One region of the Bacillus sp. 5w2 genome, then DNA from elsewhere that is predicted to be linked to it. Evidence: riboswitches for the same ligand, from Rfam matches in the RefSeq annotation. Region 1 holds a riboswitch; the other holds the start of a gene.

Evidence for each region. A riboswitch is a leader RNA that binds a small molecule or an ion and turns the genes downstream of it on or off. The one in region 1 is predicted to bind S-adenosylmethionine.
Region 2: it holds a riboswitch for S-adenosylmethionine, as region 1 does, so the genes downstream of both, ACXY7N_RS22510 (ECF-type riboflavin transporter substrate-binding protein) here and ACXY7N_RS21845 (bifunctional O-acetylhomoserine aminocarboxypropyltransferase/cysteine synthase) in region 1, are expected to answer to the same signal.

The regions. Positions count from the first base shown of each region.
Region 1 covers NZ_JBTIWT010000015.1:95,468-102,983, forward strand. Annotated here, with positions in the region: gene ACXY7N_RS21830 (transcriptional regulator YeiL) at 1-317, opposite strand, end outside; gene ACXY7N_RS21835 (YjjG family noncanonical pyrimidine nucleotidase) at 424-1,119, shown strand; gene ACXY7N_RS21840 (chloride channel protein) at 1,163-2,392, opposite strand; SAM riboswitch class I at 2,712-2,816, shown strand; gene ACXY7N_RS21845 (bifunctional O-acetylhomoserine aminocarboxypropyltransferase/cysteine synthase) at 2,910-4,208, shown strand; gene metA (homoserine O-acetyltransferase MetA) at 4,192-5,097, shown strand; gene ACXY7N_RS21855 (homoserine dehydrogenase) at 5,237-6,532, shown strand; gene ACXY7N_RS21860 (YczE/YyaS/YitT family protein) at 6,556-7,182, opposite strand; gene ACXY7N_RS21865 (LacI family DNA-binding transcriptional regulator) at 7,280-7,516, shown strand, end outside.
Region 2 covers NZ_JBTIWT010000016.1:78,967-86,482, reverse strand. Annotated here, with positions in the region: gene ACXY7N_RS22530 (sensor histidine kinase) at 1-53, shown strand, start outside; gene ACXY7N_RS22525 (YjcZ family sporulation protein) at 146-253, opposite strand; gene ACXY7N_RS22520 (energy-coupling factor transporter transmembrane component T family protein) at 389-1,189, opposite strand; gene ACXY7N_RS22515 (ABC transporter ATP-binding protein) at 1,182-2,882, opposite strand; gene ACXY7N_RS22510 (ECF-type riboflavin transporter substrate-binding protein) at 2,893-3,441, opposite strand; SAM riboswitch class I at 3,581-3,695, opposite strand; gene ACXY7N_RS22505 (aspartate/glutamate racemase family protein) at 3,846-4,529, shown strand; gene ACXY7N_RS22500 (macrolide family glycosyltransferase) at 4,579-5,757, opposite strand; gene ACXY7N_RS22495 (peptidoglycan D,D-transpeptidase FtsI family protein) at 6,096-7,516, opposite strand, start outside.

The DNA.
Region 1 (7,516 bases):
CATATACAATCTTCAATTACTTCTACCGTTTTCGTAACGGATTCTACGCCAATTAGCCCTAATTCTCCAATGAACGAAGGTGCTTGAATAAAGTTAATTAAGGAGACCCTTCCGTTTTTGTGACTCATATATATTTTTGCCTTCCCGGAAATTAAGTAATAAAGATAAGGAACATCAACCCCTTCAGTACATATCTTTTCTTTCTTTTGAAAGGAATGTAGTTCAGCATACGGTAAGACATCAAAAGAAAAAAGAGTGTGGAAGTTGTAATTTTGTATGGAATGAGAGATTTCTTTGCTATTTTTGCTGACTTTCATATTTTCACCTCATGTTTAGTATGAGATATCTCCTATTATTTTTACAAGAAAGAATGATACGATTTATGTAAATTTGTTTTTGTAGAAAAGAGAGTGTGAGGGGCCTATGAAAAAATATAAAACACTATTATTTGATGTAGATGATACATTGTTAGATTTTCAGAAGGCAGAGAAAATGGCGTTACGTATGCTTTTTGAAGAGAAAGGGATTCCTCTAACTAGCGAGGTTGAAGTGCAGTATAAAACAATTAATAAAAGTCTTTGGGATGCTTTTGAAGAAGGTAAAATGAACCGTGATGAAGTTGTAAATACACGGTTTTCGATTTTGTTTAAAGAATACGGGGAAGAAGTAGATGGGATATTATTCGAAAATAATTATCGCAGTTACTTAGAAGAAGGGAATCAACTTATACAAGGCGCGTTTGAATTTATAAGTCAAATTCAAAGTGAGTACGATTTATATATAGTGACAAATGGTATTTCTAAGACGCAAGATAAACGTTTACGTAATGCAGGATTACATACCTTGTTTCAAGATGTTTTCGTTTCCGAAGATACAGGATTCCAAAAGCCGATGAAAGAGTATTTTGATTATGTTTTTGAACGAATTCCTAATTTTGCTCCTGAAGAAGGGCTCATTATTGGGGATTCGTTAAGCGCTGATATTAAAGGTGGATATGTAGCGGGAATTGACACTTGTTGGTTTAATCCAGAAAAGAAATCAAATAATAGCGAGATTGTGCCAACATATGAAGTACAAAATTTTGAAGAGTTATATGCAATATTGAAGCAGCGTGTGTAATGAAAATAGGCAGTGGAACTTTTGTCCCTACTGCCTATTTGTATTAGCTTGTAGTTTCGTTGTTTTTAGGAAGTGGAAATGCATTACCAATCGCTGCCGCTCCAAGCATCGGGAATAGTAAGTTGAGCGGGAAAAACATGAGCAATAGTAATGTTATAGCAATTGGTTTTCTTAATGCATAGCTTGAAATTGCTGTTGTTACGATGGCTACCGAAGCGATTGGATCTATAGGGATAATGGAAGCTATAGCATATCCGATACTAGATCCAGCAAATATAATCGGGAAAATATGCCCGCCACGCCAACCTGTATTTAAACAAACAGCAGTAATACATAATTTTAAAATCCCTGAAAGAAGTAGTACCCAGAAGGATAAATGGCTCCATTCAACGACTAAATCTTTTAATTGATGTTCTCCGGAGAATAACGTGTACGGGAGAAAAGTTCCTGTAATTCCTAATAAAATACCACCGATAATTCCAAGTGATAGTTTATATTCTTTTAAGGGATGGATTAATTTCTCTAATGTGAATTCTAATTTGAAATAAAAGAATCCAACTATAGCACCAATACTAGCAAGTGGTAGAAAGGCAATCCATTCATTAAGAGATAGGGAACCCTCCCCAAAATCAACGATAAAGGATCCACGATTATCAAATTTACTAAGTAATAAATAAACGGAAAAACCAGCGAAAGTGGTAGCTAAATATACAATTGCTTTTTTTCCTTTAGAAAATTCGTTAATTTGCTCACCCTCATTTTCATTTGGAGCTAAATAACCGAATAATGGCGCGTTAAAAATTACACTTAAAGTAGCACCGATTCCAACCTCTGTTAGTTCATTCATTCCTTTTAAGGCGAATGTAAAGCGATCGCCTACCCATGTACAAAGTCCACCGATAATTCCAACAAGTGCTGCTTCGGGACCTAAGCTAGCTCCAAATATTAAAACGATAATCGCAGTTAAAGTAGCTTTATGTACAAAACGGTATTCAATTCTACCTGTTTTTTTATATTCACCCATTACTTCCGGCATAAGACGTGGATATGTGCCGAAGTATTTTTGGGTTAAACCAACGAGAATCCCACCGATAGTTGTTACACAAATAGTGTAATAAGCGGGAGAAGAGAAAATAGTAGGTAAGTATCCCCAAATAAAGTGAATGCCGATATTTATTGTAACTAAAAATAACCAGACTGTTGCTCCTACTATAGAGCCTAAAAGAATGCCGTATAGGACGAGCATATAGTGCATGTCTTTTGTATTTGTCATGTGATACCTCCGTTATGTAAGTTTTAATGTCGAAAGGATTAAATATACTACTGCGAAATGAGATGAATATGTATAGTATCTTTTTGAGAGGTTGGCTTATTCAATATATTGAGGTCTCGTGAGAATTTGGAATGTATACAGTTAAACTACGTATTTAATTCTATATATTAATCGGGGGTTTTAAAAGGTCTTTTTCAAATGAATATGGAATATATTTCTTTTGTTATGCATGTAAACTTATTTGTAATTAATTTTGAACATTCAGAAAAACCAATTGACATTAGGAAATTATTGCTATAAAATCAACGGTAATTGCATAGTCTTATCAAGAAAAGGTGGAGGGACAGGCCCGATGAAACCTTGGCAACAGCCGTATAACGGAATTGTGCCAAATCCTGCAGGTAATAATCCTGAAAGATAAGAAAGAGCCTTTAGAGCGTGTTTTCAAACTGCTCCTTTCTTGTTTTCAGGAAAGGAGCAGTTTTTTTATTTTGTATAAAAGAAAGGAGAATGAGAGATGGGAGAATCATGGGGAAAAGGAACAATTTGTGTGCAAGGTGGCTATACACCAAAGAATGGTGAACCGCGTGTTTTACCGCTTTATCAAAGTACAACGTATAAATACGATACTTCGGATGATTTAGCGGCGCTATTTAATTTAGAGGCAGAAGGATATATCTACACGCGTATTGGAAATCCTACTTTAGCTGCATTTGAGCAAAAGTTAGCGGATTTAGAGGGTGGTGTAGGAGCTGTTGCAACGGCTTCTGGGCAGGCTGCTATTATGCTTGCCGTTTTAAATATTTGTAGTAGCGGAGACCACTTGCTTTGTTCTTCAACAGTTTATGGCGGAACGTTTAATTTATTTGGAGTGAGTTTGCGTAAGCTTGGTATTGATGTTACGTTCTTTAATCCGAATTTAACTGCTGATGAAATTGTGGCCCTTGCTAATGATAAGACGAAACTTGTTTATGCAGAATCGTTAGGAAATCCAGCGATGAATGTTCTAAATTTCAAAGAATTTTCAGATGCAGCGAAAGAGTTGGAAGTACCTTTTATCGTGGATAATACATTAGCAACTCCTTATTTATGCCAAGCATTTGAACATGGAGCAAATATTATCGTTCATTCTACGACGAAATATATTGATGGTCATGCAAGTTCTTTAGGTGGCATTGTTATTGACGGAGGGAACTTCGATTGGACAAATGGGAAATATCCTGAACTTGTTGAACCGGATCCAAGTTATCACGGCGTAAGTTACGTTCAAAATTTTGGTGCAGCAGCTTATATTGTGAAGGCACGTGTTCAATTATTAAGAGACTACGGAAACTGTATGAGCCCATTCAATGCGTATATTAGCAATATCGGCTTAGAAACGCTGCATTTAAGAATGGAGCGTCATAGTGAAAATGCTCTCGCAGTTGCTAAGTGGCTTGCTAACCATGAACGTATTGAATGGGTGAATTATCCGGGATTAGATAGTAATGAAAATTACTCGTTAGCACAAACGTATTTGAAGAAAGGTGCTAGTGGTGTTTTAACATTCGGCATTAAAGGGGGATTAGAAGCAGCGAAAGAATTTATCGCAAATGTAAAACTAGCAACTCTCGTAACGCATGTAGCTGATGCGCGAACTTGCGTCATACATCCTGCTAGCACAACGCATAGACAATTAAGTGCTGAGGATCAGCGTTTAGCTGGCGTCACATCAGATTTAATTCGTTTATCGGTCGGTATAGAAGATGTTTCTGATATTATTGCAGATTTAGAAGCAGCGCTAGTCGGAGGCAAAGAACATGCCGATCATAATTGATAAAGATTTACCAGCTCGCAAAGTGTTGCAGAAGGAAAATATTTTTGTAATGACGAAGGAGCGAGCAGAAACACAAGATATCCGGGCATTGAAAATTGCTATATTAAATTTAATGCCTACAAAGCAAGAAACAGAGGCGCAATTACTTCGTTTAATTGGCAACACACCGTTGCAATTAGATGTTCATTTGCTTCATATGGAATCGCATTTGTCCCGTAATGTAGCACAGGAACATTTAACGAGTTTCTATAAAACATTTCGTGATATTGAGAATGAGAAATTTGATGGACTTATTATTACGGGAGCACCAGTTGAAACTCTTTCTTTTGAAGAAGTAGATTATTGGGAAGAGCTTAAACGTATTATGGAGTATTCAAAAGAGAATGTAACATCTACGCTTCATATTTGCTGGGGGGCACAGGCTGGTTTATATCATCATTACGGCGTTCCAAAGTATCCTCTTAAGGAAAAAATGTTCGGTGTATTTGAACATGAAGTCCGTGAGCAACATGTGAAATTGTTACAAGGGTTTGATGAATTGTTTTTCGCCCCGCATTCTCGTCATACAGAAGTACGAGAGAGTGATATTAGAGAGGTGAAAGAATTAACATTATTAGCAAACTCTGAGGAAGCGGGTGTGCACCTTGTTATTGGGCAAGAAGGAAGACAAGTGTTTGCGCTCGGGCATAGTGAATATAGTTGTGATACGTTAAAGCAAGAATATGAACGGGACCGCCAAAAAGGGTTAAATATTGATGTGCCGAAAAATTATTTTAAGCATAATAATCCAAATGAGAAACCACTTGTAAGGTGGAGGAGCCATGGGAATCTATTATTCTCTAATTGGCTGAATTATTACGTGTATCAAGAAACCCCTTATGTACTATAAAAAGATTGTGTAACACGTGGTAACGTTTTCTTTGTAAAGATCAGCTTATATTTTTCCGAATGTTCAAAAAACATTGTTTTTCAGATTTTTTACTCATATAATTTCATCTAAACACAATTTTTGAGGGGTGGACAGTATTATGAAAGAAATTCAAGTTGGTTTATTAGGTCTTGGGACAGTTGGTAGTGGTGTAGTTCGTATCATTACAGATCATCAAGAGCGACTTATACACCAAGTAGGTTGTCCTGTAAAAGTAACGAAAGTACTAGTACAAAATATTGAAAAAGAGAGAGAGGTAGAGGTACCTTCTACTCTATTAACACAAGATGCAAATGAAATTTTAGATAATCCAAATATTGACGTTGTCATTGAAGTGATGGGTGGCATTGATGATGCAAAAGTATATATTTTGCAAGCTTTACAAAGTGGGAAGCATGTTGTGACTGCCAATAAAGATTTAATGGCGTTACATGGTGCGGAACTCTTAGCGGTAGCAAAAGATAATAAAGCTGATTTGTTTTATGAAGCAAGTGTAGCTGGAGGGATTCCGATTTTACGAAGTATCGTAGAAGGACTTTCTTCCGATCTTATTACGAAAGTAATGGGAATTGTAAATGGAACGACAAATTTTATTTTGACGAAAATGTCAGATGAAGGGAGAGCATATAACGACGTGTTAAAAGAAGCTCAGCAACTTGGATTTGCAGAAGCAGATCCAACATCAGATGTGGAAGGTTTAGATGCGGCAAGAAAAATGACAATTTTGGCTACCCTTGGTTTCTCTACAAATGTAGAGCTTGGAGATGTGAAGGTAAAAGGGATTACTTCTATTACAGAGGAAGATATTGAATACAGTAAGAGTTTAGGATACACGATTAAATTAATCGGTCTTGCGAAGCGGGATGGTGAAAAATTAGAGGTTACAGTTGAACCGACGCTACTTCCAAATACACATCCTCTTGCGGCCGTGCAAAATGAATATAACGCTGTATATGTGTACGGTGAAGCGGTCGGGGAAACGATGTTTTATGGACCAGGTGCAGGAAGTTTACCAACAGCAACAGCTGTTGTTTCAGATTTAGTAGCTGTAATGCAAAATATTCGATTAGGTGTAAACGGAAATAGTGCGGTATCCCCGCAGTATAAAAAGGTATTAAAAGAGCCAGACGAAATTGTTGTGAAGAAGTTTTTAAGACTTCATGTAAAAGATGAAATTGGTGTATTTGCAAAAATTACTTCATTGTTCTCTGAGCGTGGTGTTAGTTTTGAAAAGATAATTCAAATGCCGCTTGAAGAGAAAGGAAAAGCTGAAATTGTAATTGTAACGCATCGTGCGTCTCTTGCTGATTACGAGTACATTCTACATACATTGCAAGGGTATGAAGAAATAGATTGTTTGAAAGCAAACTATCGAATTGAAGGGGATGCTAAGTAGTATCTCCTCTAATAAAAAACCTATTAAGCAGCTTGCTTAATAGGTTTTTTTCTATTTAAAATCTGCGTGCCAATTTGAATAAATGCTTGGATAATCCAGCCTGTTGTAAAGGATAAGATGATTGTTCCAAAATAGATAGGTCCATCCAATAAAAAGCTTAATGTTAAAAATAAAAACGCTAATGAAATTTCTGTTCTTCTAAACGTCCACTTCTTTTTCTCAGCAACGGTTAAAACGAAAGCTTCTTGAGGCGCCGCGCAAAGGTTTGTAGAGACGTAAAGACCGATTCCAGCTCCAACAAATAGATTTCCACAAATAAGTGTTATATATTTTGGAAGAGAGCGGATAGCGTCCATAATAGTTGTAATGGAACCAATCCAATCAACAAAAAGCGAAATAAGAACCATCGTCACAATTGTACCAATTGTTATTTGTTTTTTATTCCAAAAGAGTACGATAAGTGTAAATGCAAAATTAATCATGAAAATCCAAAAACCGATACTTATCCCAAAATTTTGATATAGTGCAATAAAGAAGGAATCATAAGGGCTAAGTCCAAAGGAAGTAATTGTCGTCATCATATTAATACCGATGGCGAGAATAAGTAGACCACCAATGAAAAATATATATTCTAATTTGAATCGAAGCATAGTTGTATATCCTTTCAAAATGTATTTGCTAGGAAAGGATATATTGTGGAAAGCTTACCAGGTCAAGGGAGAATTTTTGCGAGAAGGGGAAAATGAGATGACGAATATAAGAAAGATTGCTGAACTTGCTGGGGTATCTGTTTCAACTGTTTCACGTGTACTGAATAATCATCCATATGTGAATGAACAGAAACGAAAAGAAATTTTAGCAATTATAGAAGAATTAAATTATACGCAAAATGTGAATGCAATTCATTTAGTGAAAGGAAAAACGAATGTCATTGGCGTTTTATTACCGCACGTAAATGATCAATATTATAGCGCTATTATCGAG
Region 2 (7,516 bases), on a different contig from region 1:
CTTTGACAATTACATTGCCGAAATGTAATACGAACTCATCTGAAAACAAATAAAAAAGGAGCATAATTGCTCCTTTTTTATTTGTTTCGATACATAAGTATCTTCTATGTTTTTTTAGTTTACATTTGTGGAGACTAATTAGAAATTAGTACCCTCCGCCCCAGCAGCTGCATCCAACGATAATTAATAAAATAAATAACACAACTAGTAAAGCGAAACCTCCACCAAAACCACAAGAACCACCGTAACTCATATTTTCTCCTCCTTTTGGTTTGAAAACTAATAGGTAGTTGATCATTTTAACTGGTTCGTATTATACATTATGTGAATATCCCTTTTTTGAGCATGTCTACATAAAAATAAGTAAAAGCACTCATTTGAGAGTGCTTTAAAATGGATACCAAAAGTTTTGAAATACATGTAACTTTAAATATACTGCAATAATTAAAATAAAAACACCTACAAATAAAGCCATGAAATCCCCTTTTTTCGCTTTATTTGTATAAAACCATGTACGTTTATCCTTCTTTCCAAATCCTCTTAAATCCATTGCATTTGAAACTGTATCAATTCTATCTAGTGAATGAATAATTAGCGGCCAGAAAATTAAGACACGGTTTTTCATACGAATCCATAAACTTGCTTCACCTTTTTCAAAAGCTACTCCTCTCGCCTCTTGTGCATGTTTAATAACTTTATATTCGGACTGAATATCAGGTATATAGCGTAATGCAATATTTATTGCATAGGTAATCTTATAATGAATACGAAATTTACTTAAGCTACTCACAAATTCGCTTGGGTCAGTCGTATAAATAAATATAAGTGTAAATGGTAATAACGTAAAATACTTTAACGAAAGTGTAGCTGCATAAAATACGGTTTCGTATGTAATTGTTGCATATCCAATATACACAAATGAAGTATATGATCCGATTAATTCAGATCCATGGGTTGGTGTAATAAATAAAATCATGACAGAATTTAATAAACTAAATGTAAATATAACACTAAAAACAATAAAAATTTTACGAAATGGAATTTTAGCAACTAAAAGTCCGATACATCCAATCATAAATACAAATAGCAATATGCGAAAATCAAAAAATAAAAAAGTAAGTGTCATACAGAAAATAAATAACAACAATTTCACTGCTCCATCCATGCGATGAAAATATGTACTATACACCTTCCTCCCTCCTAATAACATCAAAATAAAGTTCTACAAACCTTTCAGGAAATGCAATCCCACTAAATTTAATTAGTTTGTATAAAGAACTTTCCCTTAGGTTCGCTCTTTGTAACGTTTCTAGATGCCCTAATACAATAGACGCGGTATTATTCGCAATAATTTTCCCTTCATGTAAAACTATCGCTCTGTCTGTATATTCCAATACGAGATTCATATCGTGTGTGATAAAAATAAACGATATTCCCTTTGCAGCTAATTTTCTAATAAACGACATAAACTGTTTATAGTGATAATAATCTTGTCCCGCTGTCGGTTCATCTAATATGATAAGTTTCGGATTTGTTGTTAGTACAGATGCAATTGTTAATCTCTTTTTTTGTCCATAACTTAACGCCTGAATTGGCCAGTTTCGAAATGGATACAAACCACAAACTTTTAACGCTTCTTCCGCTCTAAGCTTAATCTCTTCCTTTGAAACCCTTTTTAATTTTAATGTGAATGAAACTTCTTCTATAACAGTATGTTGTGTAATCGTATGATTTGGATTTTGCATCACATAAGATATAACCTCACCGCGTTTACGAATAGACCAAGAATTGATATTTACTCCATCAATTAAAATCCTATCATTTTTTGTTTTGTTTATCCCTATAAGACTATGAGCTAATGTTGATTTTCCAGCTCCATTATGGCCCAACAGTCCTACTATTTCCCCTTTATATAGAGAGAAATTTACATTGTCTAATACTTTTTGTTTATTAGGATATGAGAACGACAAATTCTCTACATTCAATAATTCATTTTTTGTAGGACTATCTTTATAAAAAGCTTGCTTCTCCATCCACTCATTTATTACGCTACTAACATTTTCCCTTTGAAGATTTTCAATTGGGTATATTACATCATTATTACTATCAAAATGTAATCTCTTTAATACTTCTATGTACATAGGCTCTCTTAAGCCAATAGATGGTAATATATTTGACGCTAAAATCTCTTCTGGTGTCCCTATGGCAACAATTTCACCTTCATCAATTAAAATAATTTTATCTAAATCCAGGTTTAACATTTCTTCTATTCGATGTTCAATAATTACAATTGTTTTATTATATTGTTTATGTATATCTTGAATAAGTTCTATTGTATGTAAGGCGCTTAGCGGATCCAAATTTGCTAACGGTTCATCGAACAATAATATATCAGCATTTGTCGTTAACAGACCTGCTAGAGAAACAGTTTGTTTTTGCCCTCCTGATAATTCATGTGGACTTTGTTTATGAAAAGTATGCATCTTTACCTTTTTTAATGCGTCCGAAACAATCTTTTTCATATCATCTTGATTTACACATTCATTTTCTAAATAAAAAGCTACATCTTCTTCTACTGTAAGGCCAATAAATTGAGCATCTTGATCTTGCAAAATTGTTCCTACTTGTTTACTCTGTTCAAATATACTCTCTTTCCTCGGATCTTTTCCGGCAATTAAAATATTACCAGTACTAAATCCTTCATAAGAAAATGGGATTAGCCCATTGATACAATGAGCTAACGTTGATTTCCCCGAACCGCTTCGTCCAGCAACTAGTACTTTTTCTCCAGGATATATATGAAATGTAATGTCTTTTACAGTAGGCTGTGCCGCATGCTCATATTGAAAGCTAAATTGTTCAAAAGAAATAATTGGTTGCATGTTAACATCCCTACTTTTCAATTTTTAAATGTGTATGTTTCTTATTAGATTTAGCTAGACCTATTGTAATTGGCAATCCGAGAACTAAAAATACAATAACATCGGCAATTGTTGCTCCTAATACTTGTATAACAATTTTGTCAAACGGTTCTCCCATCACAATAATATCGAATGCCCCAGCAAATATAATCGCAATGACAATACCAATTAACCCAGTAATGGCTAAATAAGAAATATCTCCCTTATTATACGTCCCGTTTTTCACACTAAAGCCAACTCTTTTTTGAATGAGTCCCATTGCAAGGCCGATAAGTCCTGAACTAATAACCCACCCCCACCAAATACCCCATCCAGCGATTGTATCTGTTACGATATGACCGATAAGTCCTATTAACAGTCCTGCTACTGGACCAAATAACGCTCCAAAAACAGTTAAAATAGCTAATGCAGGTTTAATAAATGTATTTGGTGCAATAGAAAATCCCCAAAGTCCTAATATCCCGTATAACGCTGATCCAATTCCGATTGCTGCTACTAACTTTGTTGATAATTTGTTCATTACAATTCCCCTCTCATATTAGTCAACTTTTATTACTCTATATTTATTTTAAAAATGAATTATGCATCGACACTCCCTTTCTATACAACAAAAAATGACCTCTTGCATAAGAGGTCATTTTCTTTCACGTTCAAGAATCCTCTTATCTCCAAAAAACACATTGTGTCCTCTGCGGAATTAGCACCTTCCTATGATTTTACATAGGGGTTGCTGAGGTTTCGTAGGGCCGTACCCTCCACCTCTCTGGATAAGTATTAATTTGTAATTCGTATTATGGCACTAAGAAAGATAAATTACAATAGTTTTCTAATTATTTTTATTTTTTGTTAAATAGCACATTTATATCATTGTATTCTTATCGGAATTATGAAATAATGAATTCAAAATTGTTTCGGGAGGAATGTATGATGAAAGTAATCGGTTTAATTGGTGGACTAAGTTGGGAATCTACATCGTTATACTATAAACATATTAATACACTTACACTTTCTCAATATGATCAAAATGCAAAGCTTGTTTTATATAGCATGGACTTTGTTGAAGTAACTACTTTGTTACAAAATCATCAATATGAAGAAGTGAAAAACGAATTAGTCACAGTTGCAAAAAAGGTTGAAAAATCCGGAGCTGATTGTTTATTAATGTGTTCCAATACGGTCCATTTATTTGCTGAAGAAGTAGAAAGTGCAATATCTATTCCACTTCTTCACATTGGTGATGTGAGTGCTAAAGAAGTGGTAGAACAAAATATAAAGCGTATCGGACTATTGGGTACGAAACAAACGATGGAACAAGACTTCTATAAATCACGTTTAGCGAATTATAATATTGAGACGATTATCCCAAATGAAGAGGAAAGAAATTTTATTCATCATGTTATTTTAAATGAATTAAGTAAAGGAATTATTTCAGAAACATCAAAAGAAAAACTATTACAAATTACAAAATCATTAATTCAAAATGGCGCAGAAGGTATATTACTAGGCTGTACTGAAATCCCTTTGCTTATTTCCCAAAACGACCTTACTGTTCCTGTTTTTGATACTGCTTTTTTACATGCAAATACTGCTGTGCAGTTTGCGGGATAATAATATAAAAGCATAAAGGTTGAACCTCTATGCTTTTATATTGTCCACACTATTTATTTAAAAGAGATTTAATAGCTGCAATTGCCTCATTTGAACCACCGCATTCTAAAAAACTATCATTTAGTTTTCGTATACCATGTTTATACTTTTCATTTGAAAGAACGTTTGTTACCGCTTCTTTTAAAGTTTGCGCATTAACATGCTCTTTCAATAACCTATGTGCTGCCTCAAGTTCAGTTAATCTTTGTGCTATCATCGGCTGGTCTTTATCATGTGGAATTATGATAAATGGGACATTAAAATAAATAGCATCGTGTACGCTATTCATGCCGCCATGTGTAATAAATACATCTGCTTCACTTAATATTTCTGATTGGGGTACGTATGGAGCAATTATAAAATTGTCTGGTGCTTGCTTTATTTTTGAAATATCATTTCGATCACCAATTGCCATTACGACTATCCCTTCAAAATTTGAGAAAGTATCAATACAAGTATTAAAGAATGGTTCGAGCCCTTCAAGTAGTGTCCCCATTGAAATATAAATAACTTTCTTATCTTTAAGCAATTCAAGTGGAAACTCTACATTTGTTTTACGATTTGAAATACTCGGCCCAATAAAAATGTTATTTTCTCCGAACAAATCACTATCAGGTTGAAAATAACGACTTGTGTACACGAGTGAGATATCTCCCTTATTATGCATAAATTGAAGATTATTTTTAGGCTTTACTCCAAATTCATGTTCCATTTGACATAGTAACTTTTCAGAACGTTCATCGGGTCGGAATTGTATTTCTGCATTTGGATGAAAAGGTAAAGTCTCCAATAATTTTGGAGGAATTAAAAATATAGGAGAAGAAAGTACGCCTGGAATTTGTAAATACTCCTTTACTAACTCTCCAGCACCAAATATATCGTAAATTACGAAATCAAAATTTATGCTTTCACTTAATTGTTTCGTAATTTCTAATATATATAAAGAAGTTTGAACATGTACATGAAAGAAAGAATTCAGCCCATATGAAGTTTCACTATCAATAGAAATCTCCTTTAATAAATCTGGATGGGTATATACAGTTGCTCCCAAATCTTCAATTCTGCCTTTAAAGTGTTCTGTTGTAATATAATGTACGTAATCACCCCGTTCAGTAAAGGCCTTGACTAAACTTAATGTAGGATTTACATGTCCCTCTGCCGGGAAATTAACCACTAAAATATTTAGCACTTGTTACTCACTCCTTACATTTCAATGCTCTTATTAATCATATTATAATTATTACCGTCACCCTCCCCCTAATAGTCCTAATATACTTACTACTTTAGGTTGATAAATAATTGTCAGTTAATACATTAAAAAAGGCATCTACATAAGTAGATGCCTAACCGTGATAAGGAGTGTTCTGTGAGGTTAGAATAAACTTTTCAGCTTGTCCTATGCTATCAATATATGAATTTTTTTATAAAACGTGAATAATTGATAGAATGATTTTATCCCTCTCCATCACCCATTTTGGCCTATCCCTAAATAAAGGCGCCACTGGTTTCTATAACATTTCGTATGTTTTAATCCTCTTTAGAGCTATCTATTTTCATCGTTTCTCCAGTCAATCGCTTATTTTTCAATTCAAAATAAGCATCTAAAACTTCTTTTCCAATATCAGAGTTAATACCAGATTTATCATTAATAACCCATGGTACAACTACAGAGAACGCTACTTCCGGATTATCATATGGCGCATATCCTGCTAACGTTAAGTTATAACATTCTCTTCGCTCACCTTTTTCATTTCTTCCAATATCACTTTCTCCACCGTATACAGTCTGTGCTGTCCCTGTTTTACCTGCTGGCTTATAAGATGCTTTTTGGAACGCCCTTACTCCTGTTCCATCACCTTCTTGGAATACCCTTCTAAATCCTTCTTTTACTTGATTTATATATTCCTCTTTCATATCTATCTTATTTAAAACGATTGGTTCTACTGAATGCACTACTTTACCAATCTCATCTTTTTGCGACGTTTGCTCTCTAACTTCTTGAACAATTTGTGGCTTCATTCGATACCCACCGTTTGCGATTGTTGAAATATACTGTACAAGCTGAAGCGGTGTATACGTGTCATATTGGCCAATTGAGTAGTCTAATAAGAAACCTGGTTGATTATCTTTTTTACCAATTTGTCCAGCTGTTTCATTTGGTAAATCGATGCCCGTTGGAACACCTAATCCAAATTGCCTGAAATAATACCTCATTTTATCAAAGTACTCCTGTTTAATATTTAATGAACTATTTTTCACATAATCCACACCTGCAATTTTTAATGCTGTATTAAACATATAAACGTTTGAAGAGACTTGTAACGCTCTTAAATCGTCTATATTTCCAAACTCTTTCCAAGACTTTTTCTCCTTAGTTCCTTTAAACTTCATAGGTGTATCATAAAAATAAGTACCTGGTGTTATAGCTTTCGTTTCAAATCCAGTTAAAACTGTCGCACCTTTAACTGTTGATCCAAGCTCATATGAACTAGTCATTGTGCCTAATGCATAGTCTTCAACTTCTGTTTTTCCGTCTTTTTCTACAAGTCTTTTCCCAGCCATGGATAATACTTGTCCGTTCTTCGGATTCATCATCACAACGAAAGCACGATCTAACATGGATTCTGATCCTTTATATGCCTTTAATATTTTTTCTATACTTTCTTCTACTTTTTTCTGTAATTCCATATCTATTGTTAAAGTTAAATTCTTACCGCTCTTTCCCTCAGAAACTGTTTCCGTTCTAATTGTATTCCCTTGTTTATCAGCAACGCTTCTTACTTCTTTTTTTGTACCATGAAGTACATCTTCGTATTGCTGCTCGATATAACTTTTTCCAACCCTATCATTTCGGCTATAATCACGTACCAAGTAGTAATCTAATCGTTCACTTGGCAATCCTTCATCGGCATTAGAAACATTTCCAAGAACAGATCGGAATAATCCAT